3 regions of the Colwellia sp. 6_MG-2023 genome follow, and region 3 is predicted to be linked to each of the others. Evidence: predicted binding sites of a transcription regulator. Region 3 holds the regulator's gene; each other region holds the start of a gene.
What was found. Region 3 encodes sigma-54, which starts transcription at its own class of promoters, with help from an activator protein. Its sites were predicted from a motif close to GTTGGCACGNNNNTNGNNT; they were not measured.
Positions count from the first base shown of each region.

Region 1: a site for sigma-54 is predicted at 9,339-9,357, ahead of glnK (P-II family nitrogen regulator). Genes of this name have one in related genera too.
Region 2: a site for sigma-54 is predicted at 6,404-6,422, ahead of glnA (glutamate--ammonia ligase). Genes of this name have one in related genera too.

Region 1 covers NZ_JAUOPP010000007.1:34,662-46,199, forward strand. The annotation lists gene Q4503_RS06300 (acyl-CoA dehydrogenase C-terminal domain-containing protein) at 1-1,270, opposite strand, end outside; gene Q4503_RS06305 (hypothetical protein) at 1,504-2,466, shown strand; gene Q4503_RS06310 (Dyp-type peroxidase) at 2,498-3,430, opposite strand; gene Q4503_RS06315 (ATP-binding protein) at 3,574-6,465, opposite strand; gene Q4503_RS06320 (peptidylprolyl isomerase) at 6,630-7,403, shown strand; gene Q4503_RS06325 (ammonium transporter) at 7,529-8,809, opposite strand; gene glnK (P-II family nitrogen regulator) at 8,956-9,294, opposite strand; gene ovoA (5-histidylcysteine sulfoxide synthase) at 9,493-11,538, opposite strand, start outside.
Region 2 covers NZ_JAUOPP010000004.1:188,287-196,432, reverse strand. The annotation lists gene epmA (elongation factor P--(R)-beta-lysine ligase) at 24-1,001, shown strand; gene Q4503_RS04475 (MerC domain-containing protein) at 1,198-1,581, shown strand; gene glnG (nitrogen regulation protein NR(I)) at 1,586-2,986, opposite strand; gene glnL (nitrogen regulation protein NR(II)) at 3,049-4,122, opposite strand; gene Q4503_RS04460 (DUF4124 domain-containing protein) at 4,232-4,747, opposite strand; gene glnA (glutamate--ammonia ligase) at 4,932-6,338, opposite strand; gene typA (translational GTPase TypA) at 6,723-8,146, shown strand, end outside.
Region 3 covers NZ_JAUOPP010000002.1:20,947-32,484, forward strand. The annotation lists gene tldD (metalloprotease TldD) at 1-374, shown strand, start outside; gene yjgA (ribosome biogenesis factor YjgA) at 530-1,054, opposite strand; gene pmbA (metalloprotease PmbA) at 1,206-2,585, shown strand; gene mgtE (magnesium transporter) at 2,684-4,042, opposite strand; gene Q4503_RS01805 (HPr family phosphocarrier protein) at 4,370-4,678, opposite strand; gene rapZ (RNase adapter RapZ) at 4,687-5,541, opposite strand; gene ptsN (PTS IIA-like nitrogen regulatory protein PtsN) at 5,612-6,064, opposite strand; gene hpf (ribosome hibernation promoting factor) at 6,082-6,369, opposite strand; gene Q4503_RS01825 (RNA polymerase factor sigma-54) at 6,414-7,925, opposite strand; gene lptB (LPS export ABC transporter ATP-binding protein) at 8,010-8,774, opposite strand; gene lptA (lipopolysaccharide transport periplasmic protein LptA) at 8,755-9,309, opposite strand; gene lptC (LPS export ABC transporter periplasmic protein LptC) at 9,299-9,949, opposite strand; gene kdsC (3-deoxy-manno-octulosonate-8-phosphatase KdsC) at 9,946-10,521, opposite strand; gene Q4503_RS01850 (KpsF/GutQ family sugar-phosphate isomerase) at 10,522-11,487, opposite strand; gene Q4503_RS01855 (calcium/sodium antiporter) at 11,514-11,538, opposite strand, start outside.

The sequences.
Region 1 (11,538 bases), on a different contig from region 3:
CATGTCCACCAAAAACTTGCTGCCCAGCAACAGTGTTTTCAAAACCTAAATCAGTAAAAAAGGCTTTGGCAACAGGTGTCATTAATGCCGCTAATGTTTCACCCTTAACTTGTTCTTCACCTTCACCATAGGTGGCATAATCTAATTGCATAGAGATATAACTTGAAAGCGCTCTAGAGCCTTCATTAAGTGCTTTCATGTTCAAGAGCATACGGCGAACATCACCATGAACCATAATAGAATCAGCTTCTTGGTTAGGATTTTTAACGCCATTAACTTTACTATCAAGCGAACGCCCTTGTAATCTATCTTTTGCATACTCTAGTGCGTTTTGATATGAACGTACTGCTGCACCTAACCCTTGAATACCAACGCCAATACGCTCGAAATTCATCATGGTGAACATACAAGCTAGCCCTTTATTCAATTCACCCACTAAATAACCTTTAGCGTCATCAAAATTCATAACACAAGTTGCAGAAGCATGAATCCCCATCTTGTGTTCAATAGAGCCACAACTAACATTATTACGCGCCCCTAAAGTTTCGTCATCATTAACATGAAATTTAGGTACTAAGAATAATGAAATACCACGAGGACCAGCAGGCGCATCAGGTAGTTTTGCTAATACTAGGTGAACAATATTTTCAGTAAGGTCATGCTCACCACCAGTGATAAAGATTTTATTACCAGTAACTTTATAGCTACCATCTTCTTGCGGTATCGCTTTAGTGCGTATAATGCCTAAATCTGAACCTGCGTGAGATTCAGTTAAACACATTGAAGCTGACCATTCACCTGAATACATACGAGTAAGGTAACGTTCTTTTAATTCTTCACTGCCGTGTTTTGCTAACGAAAGTGCGGCACCAGCAGTCAATACAGGATAAAGTGCAAACGAAATATCTGCACTACAAAGCATTTCTTCATGTAAAGCAGTTAGCATTTTTGGCATGCCCATACCGCCATAATTTACATCACCACCAAGTGCTGTCCAACCACCGTCAGCATAAGTGTTAAAAGCCTCTTTATATCCTGGCGCTGTAGTGACAACGCCTTCCTTAAAGCTCACTCCAGTTTCATCACCTTCTCGAGCGATAGGCGCAATTGCTTGCTCAGCGATTTTGGCGCATTCTTGTAAAATTGCTTCGGCTGTATCTTTGTCAACTTGTTCCGCTAACTTAGGTAATTTCTGCCACATTTTATCCGCTTGAAATACTTCATAAAGCAAAAAGCTCATGTCTTTTAATGGAACTTTATATTCAGCCACAACAACCCCTTAAAATTTCTTAAATTTAATAATTAATTTCATTAGTGCTATTTCAATAAGAAGAGTACTAAATCAAACGACCAATTCAAACAAGTGTTTTAATTCTACATTAATAATGATTAAAGTAAAGTTTAACGATAAATTACTACACTAAATTTGGTGTTTTACTTCTCTTAGGTTAGTGTTAAATAATGACTACTGAGTAAAGTATAGAAAATTTACTAGGAATTGCTGTGAACCCCTTCAAAATTACATTTTATCTCTTTTTATGCTGCGCCAGTTTTGTTGATGCGAAGCAAGTAAGCTTTTCTAAGTCTGCCGACAAGAATTATTATAATTTCAACTATCAATGGCTTGATCATAGTAACCAACAGCAATCGATCAGTTTTGCTTTAACTAAATCTGCATTATTTGAGCACTTTCGCGACCTAAAACCGTATCAAAGTGAATTCGCCCACAAAACGATTATGCATAGATTAAAAAAACAGTTAGATGAAGAGCCGTTAAATGCAGCTCAAGCTTTTTTCTTACAGAAAGATGGCGAAACGATAGTGCAAATTAAAGGGCAAGAAGATCAACAAATTGCACTTGCCTACAAAAAAGTAAAAGCAATAAAACAGGAAGCAACTAAACAATACCTCCAAGAAAATTATTATCAATTATTCAACACACATGATGGCGAAACAGGAATAAAAATAAATCATGCCGATGTTGCTAATGATTCACTCGTAGATTTCAAGCACTTAAAACCGATCATATTGGATAAGATTACTGCAAAAACCATTAGAAAAGTAACAGATTACGTGCTTGGATTCGTACAGTCTATTCCTTATTCTACGTTGGAATCACGTGTTACATCTTCAGGATCAGGCTTTAATTCACCAGCTAAATTATTATGGGAGAATCAGGGGGATTGTGATAGTAAAGTAACATTAACTGCCACTATATTGCGTACCTTGATGCCAAACGTTGAGATGGTAATGGTTTATATTGATAAACATGCTTTCATGGGAATTGCTGTTCCCGCTAAAGCTGGGGATACAACCTTAATACACCAAGGAGTTACTTATCTATTAGCCGAACCAACAGGCCCTGCACTTTACAAACTTGGTAAAATAGCCCCTGAGTCTGAATTAGCTATCGATCAAGGGCGCTATGTTGCTGAGGTTTTTTATTCTGACAATAATAACTCGTAAATACCAAATAGCTACGCACTACACGAAATAGCTATACGGAAATATTTCCAAGTGCCGTTAAAAAAGTTAAGCTTGGGGCAAAAAAAGCGGCACCTGTTTCAGCTTGAGTATATTTAAGTAAATGATCTACGTGGCCATGACCGTCACCATAAATCATGCTTTTTAACATTTTCTCAAATGGTTCAGGTGAATGACAATAAGAGACAAAGAATAGCCCTTGTTCCTTTACATCACCGTAAGGCATACTTTGTCTTAAAATTTCAATACTTTTACCATTTTCATCTTTTAAGCTAGTGCGCTTAGTATGAGCTGTTAATGGTTTTTTATCACTTTCATACTCAATATTATCTACTTTCGTACGCCCATAAACATCCTCCTGTTCTTCATTTTTCAACGAACTCCAGAGTGTTAAATTATGCTTGTAACGCTGAATGTGTAAATAACTACCGCTTGCAAAATTAGCGTCATCAGATTCTTGCACTAACGCAACATTTCTACGTTGCATACCTTGAGGGTTTTCAGTGCCATCAACAAAGCCGGTTAAATCTCGACCATCTAAGAAACGAAAAGCCTGAACTTGTTCAATTAGCTCAACACTATCAGCAAGTAGCTGACACACTTTAGAGCAAACAATATGATTAACATCAGAGCGATCACTACGGATTTCGATATAAATATCAACATTATTACTAGGGGCGACTCTGTCATCATTATCCATTGAAGGAAACGCTTTCAACAGTGCAGGACGTGCTTGCGGGTAGAATTCGTCCCAATAATTTGCACCTATAGCAACAACACCCGTTAAATTAGCTTCTGAAAATTGATCTGCATAATCATCAAATAATTCAGGTAAGCGAGACAAAGCAGTCCGAATAAATGCATTTCTATTATCTAACACATTAAAAAGTAAATAACTGCCATGTAAGTTTGGCTCTGCACAAACACCAAATTGTTCTCTAGCCATTTGAAATCCTGATAGTAATTTTATGTTTTATTAGAAGAGTATATACCTAAATCCAATCAAAATGCGAGTATCTATAGAGCTGTTAAAACTATAAATAAAATACAGTTTTATAACTGACTTACAGTCTATTAAAATTAGGTAAATTAATCTTTATCTTTATGAGAATTGCTTAGAACAAGATTTATTTCATCAATTAAGCAATGAGTCAAGTCGTCAACAATCTCTAATTTTTGTTTCTTAATAGCACTTTCAAGTTCCATAGCACTTTGTGATATTTCTATAAAACCAAACATTTGTGCCGCACCTGAAATTTTATGTGCTAATTTAGCTAACGCTTTATATTCATTATTATGACGATAATCTATCAATTCTTGCTTATCTTGCGATAAATTATTTATAAATGACTTAGTAATATCCGATATATCTATGTCATCTACTTTTTGTTCAAGTAATACATTAGCTTCAAAATTCGCGAATCCGATGTTACCTTTTTCAACATTGTTTTTGTCAATACTAGCCTTCTCAGGATAATGCTGAGCAATAGTGGCAATAAAAACCTCTCGTTCAATAGGTTTTTTAAGATGCCCAGCAAAACCTAACGCTAGGTATTGTGCAATTTCATGTGCCATAGCATTAGCGGTTAATGCATAAATAGGGCGATCACAGCCCTTCTCTCGCAACGCTTCTAATGCTTGTATGCCATCCATTCTAGGCATTTGGATATCTAATAACGTTATTATTGGTTTATGCTCATTACATAACTCGACTGCCTCTATTCCGTTAGATGCTTCAAGCACCTCTAGACCTAAGTTAGTGAGTAAACGAGCAATTAAACGGCGGTTATCATCATGATCATCTGCCAGTAATATTTTACCGGTATACTGCTTTTTGTTAACACGAATACCGAGTGCTTGTTCATTATTCTCAACATCATCTAAAACAGAATACACCTCGCCAAAAGGTAATTTGAGAACAAAAGTACTGCCTTGATTCAATTGACTAGTAACCGTTATTTTTCCTGACATTACTTTTGCTAGTTGATCAGATAAAAATAGCCCTAATCCTGAACCAGAAAAACGTCGGCTAATACTATTATCACCTTGGGTGAATATATTAAACATTTTTGCCATTTGCTTTTTATTCATTCCTATTCCTGTATCGGTGACAGTAAATAGTAATGTTTTATCTATAATGGCAATATCTAACGAAACCCAGCCTTCTTTGGTAAATTTAATAGCATTAGAGCATAGATTTATCAAAATCTGTTTTAACCGTAAACCATCGATATCGATAATAAAGGGAGTTGGTAGATGATGGCTTACTGTAAATGATAAATTTTTACGTTGCGCTTGCTCAGTAAACATATCATTTAATTTATCTACGATTGTATGTAAATCTTGACGTCTATTCTCGAGTTCAAATTTATTCGCTTCTATTTTACTTAAATCTAAAATATCATTAATTAGTTGTAGTAGATGTAAGCTATTATTATGAATAACTTCAACTTCATGGAGCAAATCTTCATTATCGAAATCGCCATGAATAATCGCTTCTGCTTGTCCTAGAACCGCGGTAAGTGGTGTTCGAATCTCATGACTCATATTAGCTAAAAATTGGCTTTTAACCATACTGGCATCTTGTAATTCTTTTGTTAGAAACTCTAACGCTTCAGTACGTTGTTTTACTCTATTTTCTAGTTTTTTGGTTAACCTTCTTTCCAAATAGCGTCGATATATCAAAAACAATACCGTTAATAAAAAAGCGAAGATAAGTATAATAAATTCGCGCTGTTGATCTGCCTTAGTAGACTCTAACTCCTGTAGCTTCTTACTTTGCTGCAGACTTTTTACTTGTTGGCTAAGTTGTACAGATTCAAATTGTGCTATTTGCTCATTAAGTGTTTCGTTTGATAACTTTAAACGTTCCTTTTGGTAAGCTAATTGAGTCATTAATGCTTTTGCTGTCTCTCCATCTGCAGCATAAAGCAACGCACTTAATCCTAAATTACCATTAATTAGCTGTTGGAAACCCATTTTTTTTGCGACCGCATTCGATAGATCTAAATACATATGAGAGCGTTCAATATCACCTTGATAAAAATAAATTTTCGCTAAAGTGTGTAAGCTACCTCCATAAGTCATTTGATGACCTATTTTTTTACTTAATTCCACACCTAAGTTAGCATATTCTGAAGCTTTATCTAGATTAGACAGTTCATAGTTTATTTCTGCTAAATTATGAAATTGTGAAGCAGCATCAATATGGTAATCATTGTTTCGAAAGTATGTTAATGCTTTCATTACATAGCTCTCGGCCTTCTGATATTGGCCTGATTGTTTATAAGAAACCCCAATACCAGCGGAAGCTTTAGCAATGCCGTGTTCATCATTTAAAACCTCCCTCTTGCTAATTACCTCTTCAAACATGTTAATAGCAATATCATAACGACGCAGACTTAAATAAAGTACAGCAAGGTTATAGCGAACATCGATTTTATCAACTTCACTACCATAATATTGATACAACTCATCAGCTTCTTTATAAGCTTTCAATGCTGCAAGCGAATCCCCTTTAGACGTTTGTACCAATGCAATATTGTTTAATAAGTGAGCTTGTTTAATTGCTTTTTCTGCTGAGAAAACTTGCTGTTGAAAATAATTTAACGCTGCTTCATACGCAACTAAAGATTGAGCATATTCACCTTGAAAATACAAGATAATGCCCATTAGTTTGTCAACATCGGCTTGTAGTTGTGACAAACTATTCTCATCAAGTAGGGCTTTCGCTTGTTGAATTATTTCCAACGCTTTTTGTAAATTACTCAAGGTAAAATAAGCATTGCTTTGTTGTATAAGTATTCTAATACGCTGGGTTTTATTCAGTTTTTCACTTTCAAGTAATTGACTGAGTTTAACGATCGCCATAGCTTTATTGGCTTGCTGTCCGATCTCTTCCAACTCATTTTCGATATTTTGCGCCCGAACATTTAATGCAACGGTAAATATTAATATAAATAGCAACAAGATGCGCCACATAGTATGCCTTGAGGAAATAGATGATGAATTAAAGGAAGTACCTTGTTCAGTTATAGCACTAATAATTCTTGAATGTAACTGTTTAGTAATGAGTACGAGCATGATTGAATAATTATACAACTACGACTATGATGCAGCAATGTTTCTTATATAGGCTGTATATCATGTTTAAAAAATTTATTTATACCATATTGTTATCCATTAGTTTTACCACACTTGTAAATGCGACAATTGTTGAGTTTCAAACCTCACAAGGAAATTTTCAAGTTAATTTATTCGATAGTAGTACCCCTGAAACAGTTAATAACTTTCTTCAATATGTTGAAGAGCAGCATTATACTAATTCAGTAGTACACCGTGTTTCATCCAACTTTGTTGTACAAGGCGGTGGATATACATTCGAAGGTAATTTTCCGCTAACTCGAATCGAAACAAACCCGGCAGTGATTAACGAGCCAATATATTCTAATGTCAGAGGCACTATTGCCATGGCTAAGCTTGGCGGAGATCCTGACAGTGCAACAGATCAATGGTTCTTCAATTTAGCTGATAACGCTAGCAACCTAGACTTACAAAATAGTGGCTTTACTGTTTTTGGCCAAGTTATTGGTGATGGTATGACAACCATTGATAACATAGCTCAACTTACTTTATGTAATTCTGCAAATTTAGAAGGCATACCAATGGTTATTGCGGATGATCAACAATGTAGTGATTTAGCAACGCCTGGTATAGAAAACTTTGTGATTGTTGAACAAATTGTTATTGTCGACTCCGCTGAAGTAACTGATGGTGATTTATCTCCTGTTAGAAACACGCTAATCACAGCACCTACTGAACCAACACCTACGCCTGATAATGATAGTAGTGGTGGCGGTACTTTTGCTTGGTTTATTCTGCTGAGCTTAATTCCTTTGTTAATAAGAAGATATTCATAGAAAATTAAAGTCATTCCGAACAAGACAAAAAAAAAGCAGCGAAATCGCTGCTTTTTTTAGTAATAATATTCAGTTATTACTTTAACATATACCAATCTTAGAGTGCTAATATCAGTATATTAATATTAACCTCGAGTGAATTCTGGGTAAGCTTCCATACCACATTCAGCTTGGTCAACACCTTCATATTCTTCTTCTTCAGTTACACGAAGTCCAATAATTTTCTTCAATGCGAACCAAACTACAAAGCTAGTTACAAATACCCAAACAAAGATAGTTGCTGCACCAATTAACTGACCACTAAAGCTAGAACCTGAATTAGTAATTGGAACAATCATTAGGCCAAAGAAACCTACAACACCATGAACCGATATAGCACCTACTGGATCATCAATCTTAGCTTTATCTAAAGCAATAACTGAAAGAACAACAATAATACCACCAATTGCGCCAAATATTGTTGCTTGTAATGGTGTTGGTGTTGAAGGTTCTGCTGTAATAGCAACTAGACCTGCTAGTGCACCATTTAATGTCATGGTTAAATCAGCTTTCTTAAATAAGATTTTAGCAAAAACAAGCGCTGCAATTGCACCTGCTGCTGCCGCTGCGTTAGTGTTTAAGAACACCATAGCTACTGAGTTAGCACTGTTAATATCACCAAGCTTTAATACAGAACCACCATTAAAACCAAACCAACCCATCCATAAGATAAATGTACCTAAGGTAGCCATTGGTAAATTAGCACCCGGGATAGCGTTTATTTTTCCATCTTTAGTATATTTACCTTTACGTGCACCAAGTAATAAAACACCTGCTAAAGCAGCAGAAGCACCAGCCATATGAACAATACCTGAACCAGCAAAATCAGAGAAACCTAGGTCACCTAATGTATATAAACCAAATACAGCATCACCATTCCAAGTCCAGCTACCTTCCATTGGGTAGATAAAACCAGTTAAGATAACTGTGAAAGCTAAAAATGCCCATAATTTCATACGTTCAGCTACAGCACCTGAAACAATAGACATAGCTGTTGCTACAAATACTACTTGGAAGAAGAAGTCAGCTGCATTTGCATAAACCGCACCGCCATCGAAACCCGCTTCGGCAGATTCAGCTAATACCGTACTAACTAAAGCGTCTGCATCAGCAGCACCATCAAGGCCAATACCACTTAAGAAAACACCGCCGCCATACATAATATCGTAACCTACTACTAGGTACATAACACAAGCAATAGCATACAAAGCAACGTTTTTAGTTAAAATTTCAGTTGTGTTTTTAGATCTAACTAAACCTGCTTCTAACATTGAGAAGCCAGCGGCCATCCACATTACTAAGGCACCACAAACTAAGAAATAGAATGTATCCATAGCATATTGAAGTTGAAAAATATTTTGTTCCATAATTGATCCTATAATAATTTTTGTAACAGTAATTGGTCAGGTATGAGCTGTAAGATTAAATTTGAATGAAAACACAAAGCCGAAGTATTTAAGTCTACTAATGTGAATTCATTACCTAGCTTTACAGCAAGCAATATGAATACAGATTAAATAGCCTCTGAATCCTGCTCACCTGTACGAATGCGAATGGCTTGTTCAAGGTTATAGACAAAAATTTTGCCATCGCCAATTTTACCTGTGTACGCTGCTTTACTAATTGCTTCAACTAAGCGTTCAACTATGTCGTCATTAACAGCAATTTCAAGTTTAACTTTTGGTAAGAAATCTACTTGATATTCTGCACCACGATATAATTCTGTATGTCCTTTTTGACGGCCAAAACCTTTTACTTCACTAACAGTTATCCCTTCAACACCGATTTCAGAGATGGCTTCACGAACATCATCGAGTTTGAACGGTTTAATTATTGCGTTAACTATTTTCACTGTAGACCTCTTATTTTTAATTTTAGTTAATATTGAACTATATAATTCAATTCATGTGCCATAAAAATTAAACGAACAATATCAACAATTTGTGTTTTTGTTACACTTAGAAACATTAAACGTTGCACCAAAATTGCACAGCAATTATCTGCTGAGATTATATTTGGTGCAAAAGATAAGAAGAGGAGTATTAATGAGTTACTTTAACTGCCAAATACTTAATTGAGGACGCTTTAAAATAAAATTACGTTGATTGACTTGAATCACCCGCGTTAGTTCTTGTTGGGCAACTAAGTTAAAATGAGGCGCTAATTGCTCCGACAATCCGTCAAAGCCAGTCACATTTTCACCATTAACTTTTACTCCTCCTAACCAGTTATTCTTTGCGGTATGATGTTCACCAAAGTAATAATCAGAAACAATCACAAGCAAACCTTGGCTTTTTATGCGTTGATGAGCTGTTTGTAAAAATTGACGCGGATTATAACTACTCTCGAGTACCTGTTGAGCTAAAATAATATCATAGTTATCAAAACCACTTTTTAGGTTACCCGCGTCTCCTTGGCTAAAATGTATATTATTGTGAGAAGGTAAGCCAAGCGACTTTAAACTAACCTCATAATAATCAACTATATCCCCTTCATTTTCTAAGCAATAGCGAACGGCGTTTCCTTGTTGCAAGCTAACACCATGACGTATATAACGCGCAGAAAAATCAACGCTATCCACTTGATTAAAATACTGGGCTAAAATAAAACTACTTCTGCCCACACTACAACCTAAATCCAAACATTTATCGGCGGCTATATTATGTTTTTCCATAGCGCCTAGAATATAGTCAGATATTTGCTGACTATAATTTTTAATGGGTGCATTAAAAATTTCATTAATAAATGATTCCGTTTTCAACGAATATTGAGCATGGAGTTGCTGGCAAATATCACGGTCAGTTTCATAAGGGTTAGCATCAAGATTTGGTATTCTTTTATTATTGCTTTGCACATAACGAAAGCCAGCATGTTGAAAAAAGTGCCGTCTAAATGCATAACGAGAATATTTTTGAGCTTCGTTTCCTGTAGAAATCCAAGAACCACCTTTAATTAAATTATGCTTACCATCAAAGGTCGGTGTAGAAAAATCATCATATAATGGGTGAACTTCAAAACCTTCAAAGCCATCAATAGTTGATTCAGTCCATTGCCAAACATTTCCAATTACATCAAATACGCCATCATGCTCAAATTCATCTATAGGACAAGAAGATGCATAATGTTCACGGTTTAAATTGCCCGGTGTTTGCTCCCAAGAAGCTAAATCACCATCAACTTTATCACGTAAGCATAACCATTCAGCTTCAGTAAGTAAGCGTATATATTGGCTTTCAGTATCGGCAACCTGGCTGTTTTTCCATTGACAAAAAGCTTTAGCTTCTAAGTAATTAACTTCTACTGGCCAATTTAAAGGTAACGGGATTTCATTCAGTAAATTACGTTGCCAATATAATTTCTCATTAGTTTCACTTCTCTTTTCTACCCAAAAATAGGGCTTACTCGCTTTAGAAAAACGTAACCATTGTTGCCCTTCTTCTGTCCAAAATGTTAGGTTTTGGTATCCTCCAGCATTAACAAATGCTAGATACTCTTGATTAGACACTAAGTATTTAGAAACCTTAAAGTCATCTAAATTGAGGGTGTTATAGCCATATTCATTATCCCATCCGAATGAGTCATCACTTTTAGGTTTACCAAACTCGACGAGCCTACCTTTGATCGATACTAATCTATTTTCGGGCGCATCAGCACTCTTTTTACAGGTAGGCCAGTCTTTACTCTCACTAAGGTATTGCAAAGGTAGCATACGCATAATAACGGATGATGTTTCAATATGAATTCGCTCATGTTCACAACCCATCAAAATAATCCACGCAAGTGAATTTTTTGTTATCGGCAACGATAACTCCATATCATCAATAAGATTTTCAATCAGGATTGCAACTTGATCTCGATAACATTTAACTTCAGCAACTGTCGGCCAATCATAATGCTCATCGTTTAAATCATCCCAACTCATCTCATCAACACCAACCGCACAAATAGCTTCTATGCGATCATTAATACGTGTTGCAATAAACTTACCTAGCATAAGCTTATTAATATAAAAACTAGCCGTGTGTCCATAATAAAAAATTAACGGGTGACGAAGAGGCTCTGGCCTTAAAAAATAAGCACTATCACTATTTATCAG
Region 2 (8,146 bases), on a different contig from region 3:
ATAAAAGCTAATAAAGGATCATCATGTCTTGGCAGTCAACTCTCTCTTGGGAGAATGCACAAAAACGTGCAAAGATATTACAGCAAATCAGGGATTTTTTTGCAGAACGTAATGTTCTTGAAGTGGAAACACCTTCTTTATCTCAAGCAACGGTTACTGATGTACATTTAGAGGGATTAAGTTGCCGTTACAACTTCCTTTCTGACAGTCCTATAAATCAAGCAATTCCTTTGTATTTGCAAACGTCTCCAGAGTTTCACATGAAGCGTTTATTAGCTTCTGGTTATGGTTGTATTTTTCAAATAGCTAAAGCATTTCGTCATGAAGCATTTGGTAAATATCATAATCCAGAATTTACTTTACTGGAATGGTATCGAATTAATTTTGATCACTTTGACCTAATGGCTGAAGTAGGAGAGTTGTTAAAAACGACTTTGCACTGTGCTGAGCCTATCAAGAAAACGTATCAAGAGTTATTCATTGAATATACCGCTCTTGACCCATTAACTGCTTCTCGTGATGATTTACTTACGGTCATTAGTCGTAATAATAAATTAAGCGATTGGTTAGTAAATGAAGATGACAATGATATTTTACTACAGTTTATTTTTTGTGAAATAATTGAGCCAGTAATAGGACAAAATGAGCCGTGTTTTGTTTATAATTTTCCAAGCTCACAAGCATCTTTAGCTAAATTATGTCCTGATGATAATAGGGTGGCACAACGTTTTGAATGTTATTATCAAGGGATAGAATTAGTGAACGGTTTTAATGAGTTAACCAGTCATGAAACTCAAGTCCAACGTTTTCAAGAAGATAATAAAAAAAGAGCAGTGTTAAGCTTGCCAGAGAAAGTTATTGATGAAAATTTTATTTCTGCATTATCACATGGTTTACCTCAATGTGCAGGTGTCGCATTAGGTGTTGATCGCTTAATTATGTTGGCTTTGAAGATAGAGCATATTGAACAAGTGATAACTTTTCCCATAGGGAGTGCTTAGTAATTTATCATCAGAGTAATTTTATTAATGTTATAACATATCAATCGTGGTATTATAGTAAAGTGAGTTACCGTATTGTTCATCAGTGTAATATTTGTAGGAAATAGTTTTCTATACCATAGTGTCGTCTGACTCTTATAGACAGCAATGTATGAACGTTAGTATTGTTTATGTTTTATTTGAAAAGTGAAAAACCATGTTAGATCGAATAGGTATTACAGCAACTTCATTATGTGCATTACATTGCATACTTTTGCCTATTTTACTGCCCATTTTACCATTATTAGGTTTGAGCTTTTTAGCTGATCATACTTGGGAGCATGTCTTTTTACTAATGACTGCTGCTTTAGGAACAATAGCCTTGTTTTCGGGGTTTAAACGTTATCATAGACGATTATACCCCTTTTACTTGCTCTATTTAGGTATTGCTCTTTATTGGATAAAACATGATTTTTCGGAAGCATTAGAAATCTATTTTATTGCGGGTGGCGCAAGCCTAATCATCGCCGCACATTTTATTAACCTTAAGTTATGTAATAATTGTAAGCAATGTGACGATGAGACATGTAGCCCTTCTTAATTACTTATAAATCTAATTCTTTTAGTTTTCTGGTTAATGTATTTCTTCCCCAACCTAATTTCTTGGCTGCATCTTGTTTGTGGCCTTGAGTAAATATCAACGCACGCTCTAACATTATTTTTTCAAATTCAGGCATAGCTACTTCTAATATTGCATTACTTCCTTGTGCTAATTCTTGATCCATCCAATCGCTAAGTGCTGATTGCCATGATGTGTTATTGCTGTTTGTTGGTACTGTTTTTTCAGTAAGCTCGCTTGGCAAATCTTCTAATAGTATTTCCTGACCACTGGCCATTACCGTAAGAAATCGACAAATATTTTCGAGTTGTCTTACATTGCCAGGCCATTGAAATTGCTCTAAGAATGCTGCTGCTTTCTTGCTGATGGTTTTAGGTTCAACGCTCAGTTCGTTGGCAGCTTGTTTGAGAAAGTGTTGACTTAGTTGGACTATATCTTCCTTTCTTTCTCGTAAGCTAGGAAGCTGAATACGAATTACATTAAGGCGATGAAATAAATCTTCTCTAAATTCATTGCTATTAACACGATCCTCTAAGTTTTGATGAGTTGCGGCGATAATACGTACATCAACCTGGACTGGTGAATGCCCACCAACGCGGTAGAATTGACCATCTGATAGTACGCGTAACAAACGGGTTTGAATTTCCAGTGGCATATCACCAATTTCATCAAGAAATAAAGTCCCACCATGTGCTTGCTCAAACCTTCCTTGACGCACAGAATTGGCTCCGGTGAATGCGCCTTTTTCATGACCAAATAGCTCAGACTCAATAAGATCTTTAGGTATAGCAGCCATATTTAAAGGAATAAAGGGAGCTTGAGAACGAGGGCTATGAGAATGCAAAGCGTGAGCAACTAATTCTTTACCTGTACCTGACTCACCATTAATTAGCACACTGATACTTGAGCGTGATAAGCGACCAATAGCTCGGAATACTTCCTGCATTGCTGGTGCTTCACCAATTAACCCTGCCGTAAGCGGGGTCACATCATTTTGTTGATTTTTTGCATTTTGCTCTTGTGCATGGGTTAGTGCCCGTTTTGCTAGGGTAACGGCTTCATCCATATCAAAAGGTTTAGGTAAATATTCGAAAGCCCCACCTTGATAGGCATTAACTGCACTATCTAGATCAGAGTGAGCCGTCATGATGATAACCGGGATATGTGGGTGATCCTTACTAATAGTATTAAGTAGGGTCATACCGTCGATATCAGGCATCCTTATATCAGATATAATAACCTCAGGTTGATCATGATCGAGCGCTATTAATAAATTACTAGCGCTTTCAAATGAAGCCGTACTAATATTAGCTTTAGTAAAGGCTTTTTCTAAAACCCAGCGAATTGAGCTGTCGTCATCAACTATCCATACTTGTTCAGTGATCATTGTGTATTCTCTTGCGTTAATTTTTAAAGTTGTGTTAGTAGCGTCCTAATAAAAACTTAGTCTCAGCTTAAGGGGAGAAGAATTATAAACTCTGTATGCCCAGGACGACTTCGGCAAGAGAGCTTGCCTTGGTGTTGATTTATTAAAGTTTGTGAAATAGATAAACCTAAACCGGTTCCATTTGAGCGACCGGATACCATAGGGTAAAATAAAGTGTCTTGTATTTTTTCAGGAATACCTGGCCCATCATCAATAATGCTAATTTTTACCGCTAATTTTATTTGTTTACCATTAATAGTTGCATTACTGGCTATTCGTGTTTTTAGGGTAATTTTATTTTCGGGGCTTATTGCTTGAATAGCATTATTAACAATGTTTAATACTGCTTGCTGTATTTTTTCTTGATCACATTCTATGTTAGGAATTGAGGGATCATAATCACGTTTTAACTCTATTTCTTGCTCACTTGAAAAATTAACCACTTGGCATACTTTCTCTAGCACAGAATGAATATTATAGCTTTTAACTTGTGGTAATTGATTTGGACCTAATAGCCGATCAACTAAGTTAGTTAACCTGTCAGCTTGCTCTATGATCATGGCAGTGTATTCTTGTTGTTCTTCATCAAGCTCTTTATTTAACAGTTGAGCAGCACCACGAAGACCGCCAAGTGGGTTTTTAATTTCATGTGCTAACCCCTTAATTAAGTCACGAGCAGCAATCCATTGCTGCTGTTGAAATATTTCAAGGCTGATTTGTTTTTGTTGGTCAATTTGTTTGAACTCAATCAGAATGTGAGGAATGCGATAAAACTCTACTGACGACGCGGTTACTTCTGCGGTGAAGCGGTGAGTTTTATTAAACTCTATCACTATTTCGCTATCAGTAAATTCTTGCCCTGTCGTGAGCAGCTGTTCTAAACGTGATTTAGTTATTGACGTATTTTCGAAAATTAAATCAAAAGGGCTGCCATATAGTTTATACAAACTTTTTATTAACAAGGCTTCAGCCGCAGGATTTAAGTAACAAATATTTAATTTTTGGTCGAGTATTAGTACCGCAGTCACTAACTGATTCGCGAGTGTTTGTTGGTAACTTAATTTAAGTCGTTGGATATCTTGTCTTGTGTGCAACATAAAGTCTCATACTTATACTGGGGTGCACTGATTTGGTGCTTTAAATTTAGTATATTCTAGAAAGGTTTTATTTGCAGGGCTAAATACGGCTATTTAGTGCTAATTTTCACTAATTAATAGATGCTCGATGCATATAAAACGTTATAGGGTCAGATAATGCAATTACCTTGCCTTCTTCGTTAAATACTTGCATTTTTATTTGGTGTTCACCGCGATCAATATTTCTAAGAGAGAATTGGGTGTGATTTTGAGGAGTTTGATAAGCTTCACCGTCTAAAATTAGTTGTACTTTTAAACCACGTTTAAATCTTGGTTGTATCATAGCGCTAATAAGGATAGAGCCGGTATTATCACGAATTGTGTCATGATTTTTAGGGTGATTAATAATGATTTGATAATCTTCAGGTACTATCTCTTTTTGAATATCAAGTAGTTGTATATCTATCGAACTAGATGATTCAATAACATGGCCTGGATTAGTTTTTACTTCTTCTGCGCCAGGTGAAGGGGTGTCTGAGTAGACTAGTTGGCCAGCTTCATTACGCCAAAGATATATTTTAGTGGTACTCGCGTTTACCGGCGCAATTATGGATATAAGTAATATTAGTAATAAAAATTTAATCATAATTTATCAAGTATATCTTGTTCCTTTAGATATATCCAAACACACGATAATGTGAGGCATCAGTAGTTATAATTTATACAAAAACTTGTAACTTTACTACTATAAATATTTTGAGCACAAAAAAGCTCACCGAAGTGAGCTTTTTGATTTAAAGCCAAGGCTCTAAAAGTATAACTACCAGGGCTTAAACGCTGTAGTACATACCAAATTCTACTGGGTGAGTTGAAGTATTTAATAACTCACAATCAGCACGTTTAAGGTCAATGTAAGCATTGATCATATCGATATCCATAACGCCACCAGCAGTTAAGAATTCGTTATCTTCAGCTAAAGCATCTAATGCTTCAGTTAATGATGTTGCAACTTGTGGTATTGCTGCTGCTTCTTCAGCTGGAAGGTCATACAGATCTTTATCCATAGCATCACCAGGGTGGATCTTGTTTTTGATACCGTCAAGACCAGCCATTAACATAGCAGAGAATGCTAAGTAAGGGTTAGCTGCTGGATCAGGGAAACGAACTTCGATACGTGTTGCTTTTGGTGTTGGAACTACTGGGATACGAATTGAAGCTGAACGGTTAGCCGCTGAGTACGCTAGCATGATAGGTGCTTCAAAATGTGGAACTAAACGTTTGTATGAGTTAGTTGCAGGGTTAGTAAATGCATTAAGTGCTTTAGCATGCTTGATGATACCACCAATGTAGTAAAGAGCCATTTCAGACAATCCACCGTATTTATCACCAGAGAATAAGTTAACACCATCTTTAGCAAGAGATTGATGAACGTGCATACCAGAGCCGTTATCACCAACTAATGGCTTCGGCATAAATGTTGCTGTTTTACCGTAAGCATGAGCAACGTTATGAACAACATACTTATATACTTGTACTTCATCAGCCTTTAATACCATAGTATTAAAACGACAAGCGATTTCGTTTTGACCAGCAGTTGCTACTTCATGGTGATGCGCTTCAACAACTAAGCCCATATCTTCCATTACTAAACACATAGCAGAACGAATATCTTGTGAAGAATCTACTGGAGAAACTGGGAAGTAACCGCCTTTAAGGCCAGGACGATGTCCCATGTTACCTTCTTCATATTCAGTACCTGAATTCCAACATGCTTCTTTATCGTCAACTTTAAAGAAAGAACCACTGATATCAGTGTGGAAACGTACGTCATCAAATAAGAAGAATTCTGGCTCAGGACCAATTAATACAGTATCAGCGATACCGGTAGAACGTAAGTATTCTTCAGCACGTTTCGCTACAGAGCGAGGGTCACGGCTGTAACCTTGCATTGTATCTGGTTCTACTACATCACAACGAATGTTTAATGTAACAGCGTCCGCAAACGGGTCTAACACAGCAGAATCTGCATCAGGCATTAATACCATGTCAGATTTGTTAATTCCTTTCCAACCTTGAATTGAAGAACCATCGAACATTTTACCGTCTTCAAAAAAATCTTCGGTTACTTGATGATGAGGGATAGAAACATGTTGTTCTTTACCTTTAGTATCGGTAAAACGAAGGTCAATAAACTTGACGTCATGTTCTTTAATTAAATCGAATACTGCTTGTGACATTTTGTCTCTCCAGTGAGGGTTAGTTTTAAATTTCTTTTGATGCAAACCAAAGTTTTGACATATACAAGCTAATATTGTGCCAATAATAAATCATAATCAAAACAATGATTTAGAAAGTTTACAAAAAACGCTTTGCACGGTTGTAGTGCGTTGTGGGATCTTTGTGGTGCAAAATACTAGTTCGAAAGCCACTATATCTTATTTTGAGCAATTTTCATGTACTATTTGTACCATTTTGACACAAATCAGTCACAAAGTAGGTTTATCATAAAAAATATCTTTTAATATAAAAAAACTGTATAATACGCGCCCAATTAAAGCCTTAGTTATTTAAGCCCCGCGTATTGTTGTGGTATTAAATAATAATAAAACAGCGAGACGCCTGTGTTAGATAAATTAAGAAATGTGGCAATTATTGCTCACGTTGACCACGGAAAAACGACTTTAGTCGATAAGTTATTAGAGCAATCAGGTACATTAGATGTACGTGGTGGCCTAGAAGAACGTACAATGGATTCAAATGATATCGAAAAAGAACGTGGTATCACAATCTTAGCTAAAAACACGGCTATTAACTGGAACGGTTACCGTGTAAATATCGTTGATACTCCGGGCCATGCCGATTTTGGTGGTGAAGTTGAACGTGTAATGTCAATGGTAGATTCAGTTTTACTTATTGTTGATGCGCAAGAAGGTCCTATGCCACAAACGCGTTTCGTAACGAAAAAAGCGTTTGCTCAAGGTTTAAAACCAATTGTTGTTATCAATAAAGTTGATAAGCCTGGCTCTCGACCTGATTGGGTTATGGATCAAGTTTTTGAATTGTTTGACAACCTTGGTGCTACAGACGAACAATTAGATTTTAAAGTTGTTTATGCTTCAGCAATTAATGGTTGGGCTACACTTGAAGAAGGTGAAACTGGCACAGATATGACGCCATTGTTTGATACTATTCTTAAAGAAGTGCCTTCACCAGAAGTTGATCCTGATGGTCCATTTCAAATGCAAATTTCTCAACTTGATTACAGCTCATATTTAGGTGTAATTGGTGTTGGTCGTATTACGCGTGGTTCTGTTAAACCAAATCAACAAGTAACTATTAAATTGGCAAATGGTGGCGTACATAACGCTAAAGTTGGCAAGGTATTTGGTTACTTAGGACTTGAACGTCTTGATGTTGCAGAAGGTTTTGCAGGTGACATTATTGCGATTACAGGTTTAGGTGAATTAAAAATCTCAGATACGATTTGTTGTCCTACTTCTGTTGAAGGTTTACCAGCATTATCAGTTGATGAACCTACGATCAACATGACTTTCCAAGTTAACACTTCACCATTTTGTGGTAAAGAAGGTAAATTTGTAACGTCACGTAATATTAAAGATCGTTTAGATAAAGAATTAATTCATAACGTTGCATTACGTGTTGAGCAATTAGAAGATGCAGATAAATTTAAAGTATCAGGTCGTGGTGAGCTTCATTTAGGTATTTTAATTGAAAACATGCGCCGTGAAGGTTTTGAGCTAGCAGTGTCTCGTCCAGAAGTTATTATTCGTGAAGTAAATGGTGTATTAGAAGAACCATACGAAACAGTTACTATTGATGTTGAAGAACAGCATCAAGGTCCTATCATGGAAAGAATGGGTGTTCGTAAAGCTGAATTAACGGATATGGCACCAGATGGTACTGGTCGTATTCGTATGGATTTCATTATGCCAAGTCGTGGTTTAATTGGTTTCCAAACTGAATTCATGACATTAACATCGGGTTCAGGTTTAATTTATCATACATTCTTTGAATACGGACCTCA
Region 3 (11,538 bases):
TACCTATGCCGCGTATGACTAATACTTATATGTTAGCAGGAGAGTCTGCTCCTGAAGATATTATTAAATCAGTCAAAAAAGGAGTTTATGCGCCTAATTTTGCTGGTGGACAAGTAGATATTACCTCAGGGAAGTTTGTCTTCACTAGCTCTGAAGCGTATTTAATCGAAAATGGAGAAATCACGACCCCTATCAAAGGAGCTACTTTAATAGGTAGTGGACCGGAAGCAATGAAAAATGTTTCTATGGTGGGTAATGATCTTCAACTTGATGCTGGCGTTGGGGTGTGTGGTAAAGATGGTCAGAGTTTACCTGTTGGTGTTGGGCAACCAACTTTGAGAGTAGATGGTATCACCATTGGTGGCACACAATAAATAAACAGTGATTAGTTACGAATTTAAAAACGAAATATTTACCATATTTTGTTTTTTAAATTCGATGCTAATATGTTGCTTATAATGCTTTTATTTAGTGATTTTCGAAGGGATAATTCACCATTGTTAACTTATTTGTATTCAGCTTTACGTCACTAACTCATCTCTTTTAGGTAATCAAATAAGTTTCTGTAATGCTTACCCAATTTTTCGGCTTTTTTCTCTTTAGCGGCATTACGCACCAACTGCTTGAGTTTTTGACGATCCATTAGTGTAAATTCTGCTAATAAACTTTCAACAGCGTCGTTACCTTCTTCTATTAATTCATCTCTTAAATTTTCTAAACGGACAAACTTAGCAGTTGCTTGTTGATGCTTATTTGCCATAACGTCGATGGCTTGATGAATAGGCTCAAGATCAGTTTCGAGTAATATTTTTGCAATATGTCGAATATGACGACGAAGTGCTTCATGCTTGTTTCTAATTTTATCAGCTACAACCATTGCATCTTTTAAGTCGTCACTTAATGGAATTAAGCTACGTTGATGTTTGGACATTTCTACCAAAGATTGAGCGAAATCTTGTAATTGATGCATTTCCCTCTTTATTTCTGTTTTACTTTTTAATTCTTCGTCCATTTCTGGTGTTAAGTCGTCGATATCGTTGGCTGACTGGGGCATAATGGTTACTAATGTAATTTATATAAATATTACCTTTATTATAGCTTGAATTTAAATGCGCAAAAACTAATAAAGTAATATTTTGAATCTAAACCTTAGCTTAAATCTAATTTTAAACTCAAAACGCAGCAAATAAGTAGATAAAAACATTATGACGAAAGTAAACCAATCTGTGGATCCATTAATCGAACAACTTGGCCAAGTAAAAAATCGAGTGGCTAAAGTTCTTGAACTTGCTAAATCTTTAGGCGCAGATGGTGCTGAGGTAGCGATGAGTCGTCAACAAGGATTAAGTGTTGGCACTCGTCTTGGTGAAGTTGAAAATGTAGAGTTTACGAACGATGGTGCTTTAGGCATAACTGTTTATCAACAAGGCCGTAAGGGGAGTGCATCAACGGCTGATTTATCAGAAAAGGCACTGACTCAAGCAGTTGAAGCTGCTGTTAATATTGCTAAATATACGTCTGTTGATGATTGCTCGGGTTTAGCCGATAAAGAATTGCTTGCAATGAAGCCACTAGATTTAGATTTATATTACCCTAAAGACCTAAGCACTGAACAAGCGATAGAAATAGCTAAGGAGTGTGAACGTAGTGCCTTAGATAGTGATAAACGCATAACAAATTCAGATGGTGCTAATCTAGATTGTTTTTCGGGTTTTAAAGTTTATGGTAATAGTCATGGTCAGTTGGTTGCTTACCCTAGTTCAAGGCATAGCATAAGCTGCGTGGTGATTGCAGGGAATGGTGATGACATGCAGCGTGACTACGCTTATGACGTTAATCGTGACTTTTCATTATTAGATAGCGGTGTAGATATTGGCACCAAAGCGGCGAGCGAAGTTATATCACGCTTAAACCCACAAAAGTTATCGACTATGAAAGTTCCAGTATTGTTCCGCTCTGATATTGCGAATACAGTATGGGGACATTTTATTTCTGCAATTAGTGGTGGTAATTTATATCGTAAATCATCATTTTTACTGGATGCTATAGGTAAAGATGTTTTCCCTAACTTCTTGTCTATTCATGAGCGACCTCATATACCTAAAGCATTGGCAAGTAGTGCTTTTGATAGTGAAGGTGTGTTAACTAAAGACAGAGATATCATTACTAATGGTTCGCTACAAAGCTATCTTCTAACGAGTTATTCTGCTCGTAAATTAGGTTTAACGACTACCGGGCATGCTGGTGGAATTCATAATTGGTTAGTAAAAGATAAGAATATTGCATCTAAAGGAAGTAAAGCTGCAGATTTTGATGCCATGTTAAAAACCTTAGGCACAGGCTTATTAGTTACTGAATTAATGGGACAAGGAGTAAACGTTGTGAATGGCGATTATTCTCGTGGGGCTGCAGGTTTCTGGGTCGAAAATGGAGAGATTGCTTATCCTGTAAGTGAAATTACTATTGCTGGTAATTTAGAACAAATGTTTAAAGGGATTATTGCCGTTGGCTCTGACCTTGATAAGCACGGTAGTATTAGTACTGGCTCAATACTCATTGATGAGATGCAAATAGCTGGTCAATAACTGAGCTTAATACGTTGTAATCAGAGCCCCTTTAACTGTAAACCGTATGCGTAGGATTTAGTCTGCACATACGGTTAATTGAATATAAAAGTAAAAGCTTAGGTTAAAAGTATTGTTGCGGTACCTAAAAAGGCAAAAATACCGACAACATCAGTAACCGTGGTAATAATAACGCTGCCAGCAAGTGCTGGGTCAATATTCAAACGCTTAAGTAATAATGGAATTGCGACCCCCGCTAAACCTGCGGCGGTCATATTCATCAGCATAGCAAAAGCTATGACAACGCCTAGCATTAAATCTTGTTTCCAAATAGCAACAACTGAAGCTATTAATAAAGCCCAAATTATGCCGTTGAGGAAGCCAATCGCGACTTCTTTATGTAATAGCGCGCGCGCATTACTATTACCAACATGGCCTAATGCCATACCACGTATAACTAAGGTTAAGGTTTGATTACCGGCTACGCCACCCATACTTGGCACCAACGAGTTAAGTACTGCTAGTATTGCTAATTGCTGAAATAACCCTTCGAACATACTTGTAACGGCTACTGCAAATAAGGCGGTAATTAAGTTAACCCCTAGCCATAAAGAGCGTTGTTTAGTACTTTTTAATACAGGAGCAAATGTATCGGCTTCATCATCTAAACCTGCCATACTCATCATAGAATGCTCTGCATCTTCACGAATTATATCAATAACATCATCAATGGTGATACGACCAAGTAAGTGACCTTTTTTATCAATGACAGGAGCAGAAAACCAGTCATGCTTTTCAAACAATTGCGCAACATCATGTTCACTCATATTAGCTTGTACAGCTTCTATTTCTGCATCAATCAACTTGGAAATGATAACCTCAGGTTTAGCGGTTATAATAGCGGCTAGTGACACAGCACCAATGAAGTGATTACTTCGGTCGACGACATAAAATGAGTCTGTTGCTTCAGGTAGTTGACCTTTTAAGCGTAAATAGCGTAATACTACGTCAACACTTACCTCAGGTTGTAGCGTAATGGTATCAGTGTTCATGATACCACCTGCTGTCTCTTTGTCATAAGATAGCGCAGTTTCTACCCGTGCTCTATCCTGAGAGTCCATAGAATCGAGAACTTTTCTATAAACAGTATCAGGTAAGGTACGTAACACTTCTGCTAGATCATCAACATCCATACCTTCAGCAACGGCAGCCAGTTTTTCAGGCTGCATGCTTTGTAAAATGCCTTTACGTACTTCTTCATTTAATTCTTCAAGTACTTCACCATGGTGTTCAGCATCAATAAGTTGCCATAATAATGCGCGACTCTTAGCTGGAGAAGACTCAAGGAATAGCGCGAGATCATAGGCAGACATGTCTTGTAATAATTTGCGTACATAGACAAACATACCACCATCAAGTGCTTCATTAATTTGGTGTAGTCTTTCTTGAATATATTCTTGTTCTATTAGATCCGGCATAGATATCTTACTTGAGCGTAGGGAATGATAAATACCAACGCTATTAAACACTTGAGAGTGGGTGTGTAATAGACTTAATATTTTTTATTATGGTTAAGTTTATCGTAACTTAGCGTTTCTTTCAGCTTTTTTACTTATTTAACTTGAACTTGGTTTAAGATATTTTTAATTAATTGAAAATATTAAGAATCTTACTTTTACTATACTCATGCTTGATAGTTTTCTACTTTTGACCTGCAAGCAGTAGGGAAAATCGAGCGTCAATAGCTAGTCTATCGCACGTAAATAGCTGTTTGAGGAATATTTATTAAGCCGATCTTGGGCTATTTATTCATCTTCATCAAACTTAGCTTCAATCAGCTGGCTTATAGCTTCTAATGCAGCGGGTGCATCGGTTCCTTGAGCGGTGACTGTTACATTTTTTCCTTGTCCACCAGCTAAGAGCATTATGGCCATTATGCTATTGGCGTCAGCTTCTTTTTCTTCTAATGATAGGGTTATTTGGGCGGAGAATTTCTGACAAAGTAAGGCTAATTTACTTGCAGCTCGGGCATGTAAGCCAAGTTTGTTAATTATAGTTAATTCTTTACTGACGATGATATCATCATGGTTCTTGTTATGCTTTTGAATAGACATAATGAGTTTTACTCTTTAATTTTCTTAATGTCTCGATGATGAGTTTGAACATGTTGTTGTTCTTTACTAAAGTTCTTTGCTAATAAATCAGCAATATAAACAGAGCGGTGTTTCCCACCCGTACAACCAATTGCAATAGTAACATAACTACGGTTATTGCGTTCTAGATGGGGTAACCAAGTCATCATAAAACTATTAATTTGCCAAATAAACTTTGTCACAATTGGCTGACTAGAAAGGAAGTCTTTTACTGGTTGCTCTAAACCTGTAAAAGGTTTGAGTTCAGTTTCCCAATGAGGATTAGGAAGAAAGCGTGCATCGAATACATAATCAGCATCAGCAGGAATACCGTGTTTAAAGCCAAAAGACTCGAAGACTAAAACCATTTTACCGGTTTTCTTTCCAAGAATTCTTTCTCGTACCAAGTCAGCTAATTGGTGCGGAGTTAGCTGGCTGGTATTGATATATAAGTCGGCATTGGTAGAAATAGGTGCTAATAGTTTCTTTTCGAGTGATATCGCTTGGTCTAGCGCAATATTCTCTTTAATTAGAGGATGTAAGCGCCTTGTTTCACTAAAACGACGAATAAGGTCATTGTCATCTGCATCTAAAAATAATGTAGTTACATCAACTGCATCAGGTAAATATTCAATGATCTCTACAATATCCTTAGGATTGTTAGGTAAGTTACGAACATCTAGGCTTACTGCAACATTGTCATAATCATTAATCACGGTATGGGTTAATGCAGGTAGTAAATTAACAGGAATATTATCAACACAATAATATCCTAAATCTTCTAATACTCTTAATGCAACTGATTTCCCTGAGCCAGAGCGGCCACTAACAATGATAAGTTTCATATTTTTAAGTTCCGCATGAATTAGCTATGCATTAGGTTTTATTGTGTAGAAATATATTTCAACTTATTGATTAAGCGGTTTGTTGAATAAGATCAAACATCTCTTGTTGGCTGGTGCATTTACGAACTTTTTTAGCTGTTTTGCGATCACTAAATAGTTTGGCAATACTTTGCAACGTTTCTAAATGCGCTTGCGTATTGTCTTCAGGTACAAATAGGCAAATAAATATATCAACAGGTCTATTATCAATTGCGTCGAAGTCAATTGCGTTTTCAGTAGTTAAAAACACGGCAATAGCTTTGTCTGTATTGTTTAGTCTGCCGTGAGGGATAGCGATACCGTTGCCGATACCAGTACTCCCCATTTTCTCTCTATTCATTAAGCTATCTAATAGATCTGTTGGGTTAGAGTCAATTAGTTCATTGGCGGCAAGTTGGCAAATTAGTTCAAGTAAACGCTTTTTGCTTTGAACTGGAACTGCACAACGTGTGCAGTTCAGTGTTAATATATTTTGTAGTGTCATAATTATAATGGATAAAACTAATGTTGTGTTATTTTGCCTTTGTATTTGAGTACTTGGCGATCTAGTTTATCCACCAAAGTATCTATCGAGGTATACATATCAGCACTTACTGCTGAAGCATGAATTTCACTGCCTTTTAAATGTATAGTTGCTTCAGCTATCTGTTCTAACTTTTCAACAGTCAAGACTACATGAACATTATTGATATGATCAAAATGTCGCTCTAATTTAGCTAATTTTGTTTCAACACAATCGCGTAATGATGACGTTATTTCTACATGGTGACCGGTAAGGTTAATTTGCATAAGTATGTTCCTTCTCTAGTTAATTCAGAAAATAAAGTCACAGGCTATAATAAACTCTTACGTTGGTTGGACGGTGGTATAGATAAGGATTCACGATACTTAGCTATAGTACGTCTAGCAACATTAATTCCTTGTTGTGCTAGTAAGTCTGCCATTTTGCTATCACTGAGCGGTTTAGCGGGTGTTTCTGCTAAAATGAGTTTTTTAATTAATGAACGTATGGCAGTTGATGAACATTCACCTCCATTTTCGGTACTAACATGACTTGAAAAAAAGTATTTTAATTCAAAAATACCTCTAGGCGTGTGCATATATTTTTGCGTAGTTACGCGAGATATAGTTGACTCATGCATATCCACGGCTTCAGCAATATCATTTAATACCATAGGTCGCATCGCTTCAGCGCCATGTTCTAAAAAGCCTTGTTGACGTTGTACAATGCAGTTAGATACTTTAAGTAAAGTATCATTACGTGACTCTAAACTTTTAATAAACCATTTAGCTTCTTGTAAGTTTGTTCGAATAAACTGTCCGTCATTACTAGAAGATTTTGTTGTTTTTGTCATGGCAGCATATTGTTGATTTACTGATAGCTTAGGAGCAGTATCAGGGTTTAATTCGACAACCCAACGACCATTTTTCTTTTCTACGGAAACATCAGGAATAACATATTGATCATCGCTTTTCACTACTGCATCACCAGGACGAGGATTTAAGCTCTGTATCAAACGCATTACTTCACGTAACTGTTCTTCTTTGAGGCGAGTTTTACGCATTAATTGTCGATAGTCACGATTACCGAGTAAGTCGATATGCTCGCCGATAATTAATTTACTTTCTTTTAAGTAAGGGGTTTCAGGATCAAACTGATTTAATTGAATAATTAAACAATCAGCGATAGAACGGGCTGCAACACCAACAGGATCAAAGACATTAATACGTTTTAATACCGCTTCGACTTCATCAAGTTCCAGTCCTTCTATACCAACACTTTCTAATATTTCTTCACTCGATACCGTAAGATAACCTGCTTCATCAACAGCCTCTATAATAGCGATAGCAACCGTGCGATCAGTTTCTGAAAATGGCGTTAATTCCATTTGCCATAAAAGGTGATCTTGTATTGAATCGATCGTTTCACCTTGATAGGTGTAATCTTCACTTGGGCTACTAATTGCCCCTGTATTTGACGTACCAGCACTGTAACTTTCTTCCCAAGTTGTATCAATGTTCAACTCTTCTGGTATGTCATTTTTCTCCATTGCTTCTGTTGTACTTATCTCATCAATAGAGGCTGATGAATCTTCACTTCCATCACTGGTAGATCGTTCTGTGATGGTGGCTGAAAAAGCTTCTTCAAGTTTATCTCTACTATCCTCTGAATTATTATCTGAGGTTTCTTGATCATTAATTTCAAGCAGAGGATTACTTTCAAGTACTTCTTGAATTTCTTGTTGAAGCTCTAACGTCGATAACTGCAAAAGCTTTATAGCTTGTTGCAGTTGTGGCGTCATGGTTAGTTGTTGTCCTATCCGGAGTTGCAGAGTTGGGCGCATCTACGTTGTCTTAATTCCTGTTATTATTGTTTATAGTTACTAACTTAGAGCAAGTATAGTCTACGAATTTATTATATATGTTAACTATAGCGTGAATTGCTCGCCTAGGTATACATCTCTTACCTTTTGATTAGCAAGAATTTGATTAGAATCTCCTTCTGCTATTATTTCACCGTGACTAACAATGTAAGCATGCTCACATACATCAAGTGTTTCACGAACATTGTGGTCAGTTATTAAGATACCAAGACCACGGTTTTTAAGATGAATAATTATTTTTTTTATGTCGCCGACAGAAATAGGGTCAACACCTGCAAAAGGTTCATCAAGTAATATAAATTCAGGATCTGCTGCTAAAGCGCGGGCTATTTCTACGCGTCTTCTTTCCCCTCCTGATAAACTCATACCTAAATTATCTTTAATATGGCTGATATTAAATTCTTCTAAGAGGTGCTCTAATTTTGTTTGCCTTTCATTTTCATTAAGGCCTTTTCGAATTTGTAATATTGCCATAATATTTTCAGTAACGGTTAGTTTTCTAAAAATAGACGCTTCTTGAGGTAAATACCCAATACCTCGACGTGCGCGTTCATGCATAGGCGATAGTGTTACATCTTCGTCATTCAGCATTATTTGGCCATTATCATTGGGTACTAAGCCAACAATCATGTAAAAAGAAGTCGTTTTTCCTGCTCCATTAGGCCCCAGTAAGCCAACAATTTGTCCTGAGCTTACCGCTAAACTAACGTTTTTAACAACTTTTTTGCTTTTGTAAGCTTTTGATAGGTTTTTAGCTATCAAAGTCGAATTATTAGCTTCGCCGTTATTATTATTGCTTGTTACTGTCATTACTTTTCTTATCTTGTTGAGCTTTTATTTGAGCTGGCTGCAAAACAGTGGTTACTGAATCATTATCACTACTGATAGCTTCCAATTTCTCATTTAGCGTATTGTAAGTGATTATTTCTCCTGTCACTTTACTACCTGCTTGTTGTACTTGCGCATTACCTGAGATGGTAATGATATTTTGATCTGGTTGATAGGTTATCTCATTAGCTTGCAAGCTGATTAAACTACCATCTTCTAATTGTTGTTTGAAAACAGCAGGTTCACCTTTGGCAAGGTAAGTGTCTTGTTTTTGTTGAGTTTTATCATCAACTTTACTGTAAACTTGAACAATATCAGCACTAATCGAAATAGAGCCTTGGTTTATACTAACGTCATCTAAATAACTCGCTATTTTATTTTTTAAATCAGCTGATTGACGTTTCGATTTTATCGTGATTTCTTGTGTGAGATCTTTCTTAGCCGCGCATACTGGAAGTGCTAACGAGAGCAGTAATGAGCTTAATAAGAAACCTTTGCTAATTTTTTTAATTGTCATTTAGAGGGTAACCATTATTTTTTTTGTAAATAGTACGTACATGTTCGGTTAATGTCATCTGTTTAGTGTTTAAGTCAATTATTAAACCTGAGCCATACATAGTGAAGTCTTTTCCTTGCACCATTACCGTTTGATCTGAGCTAATGATATTAGTATTTAAATCAAGCTCTAAATATTTGCAATGAATTTCTTGTATTAAACTATTTTTATCAGTTGCACTTAAGTGTACTCGATGATTTAAAATAACCCTATTATTTTTATATAGCGTTGCTTCTTTAGCGCTAAGCTTCCATGGTGCATTTTTTGTTAGTTTGTTGCTCGAGCTATTTTCATTTGCTAAATCGGAGCCGTCAATATTATCTTTCGATGATGCTTGGGGATACAATGTGTACTTAGGTAGCTCGAAGTGTGTTAGTTCAAGTTTGGCATAATGCTCCATTCTCTTAGCAATAATAGCATGTGAAAGTACGCCTGAATCGGTGTAAATATCAGTTTTAAGTGCTTCCGCTATAAAGTCAGGTGTGAGTTCACTGTCGATGACTTCACCTGGTATTATTTTTGACTGTCGCCATTCGATTATTCCATAAACCGTAGCGGCTAATAGCAAGATTAAAAAGGCTAAAAAATTTATCCGTGTCATACACTCGCGCCTGTAGCATTATCAATAGTGTCTTGACATTGCATTATCAAGTCGCAAACTTCTCGTACTGCGCCGAAACCACCATTAATAAAGCTTGTATAATTAGCTTTTGCTGATACAGCTGGATGTGCATCAGACACAGCAATACCTAAACCAACGTGTAAAATACATGCTAAGTCTGGAATATCGTCTCCTATGTAAGCTACTTCATCAGGGGTTAAATTAAGTTTTTGAATTAAAGTCATCAGTGCAGGCAATTTATCTTCTTGCCCTTGTATAATGTGTTTAACATTTAAAGCTGACATCCGGTTAGCTACAATAGCTGAACGTCTACCAGTGATTATTGCAACCTCTACACCACTATTACCAAGTGCTTTTATTCCAAAGCCATCTTTAGTATGGAATGCTTTAAGTTCTTCGCCATCATTACCTAAATAAATACGACCATCTGAAAAAACACCATCAACATCACAAACAAGTAATTTAATTTTTTTGGCTCGTTCTAATACGTTTAGTGATACATCACCATAAAGTGTATTAGAATTTTGAATAGTATTAGTGATATTTTCCATTTAAAGAACTCCTGATCTTAGTAAGTCATGCATATTCATTGCACCAATAGGTATTTGTTTTTCATCAACGATAATCAAACCATTGATTTTTTTATCTTCCATTATATTTAGCGCTTGCGCTGCTAACATGTCTGCTTGTGCTAAGGTTGGGAATTTAGTCATAACGGTTGTTATATTGTCCCGATGAATATCAATTTGTAAATCAAGAATTCTCCGTAAATCACCATCAGTAAATAAACCAACAAGTTGCTTATGTTTATTAACAACGGCGGTCATGCCTAAGCCTTTAAGTGACATTTCCACTAATGCGTCTTTTATCAATGCATCTTCTGAAATAATAGGAATACGATCGCCTTGATGCATAATATCACTCAAGCGAAGTAATAAACGTTTACCTAAACTACCACCAGGGTGAGATAAAGCAAAGTCATCTGCGGTAAACCCACGAGCATTAAGTAGAGCAACGGCAATAGCATCGCCCATTACTAATGTTGCAGTAGTACTGGACGTTGGAGCTAATCCTAATGGGCAAGCTTCAGCCGAAACCTTGATACAAATATGTGTATCAGCTAATTTGGCTAATGTAGAGTTGATATTGCCCGTCATAGCGATGAGTGTTGCCCCAATGCGTTTTATCACAGGCGTAATCGCGAGAACTTCGCCTGTTTCACCTGAATTAGAAATTGTTAGTACAACATCGTCTTTGGTGATCATACCCAGATCACCATGACTGGCTTCACTTGGGTGAACAAAAAAAGCAGGGGTGCCCGTACTTGCTAATGTGGCTGCTATTTTACCGCCAATATGTCCCGACTTCCCCATACCAATAACAATAACACGGCCTTGGCAGTTAAACATTAATTGACAGGCGTATTCAAAGTTATGGTCAATATATTGTAATAACTCTTTAATTGCTTGTTGTTCAATGTTAATTACATTTTTAGCAAGTTTTTTAAAGTTTTTCATGGCTCAGCTTAAACTAATATTTTGTGCTAGTTAATGGTTGTTTGGCTATAA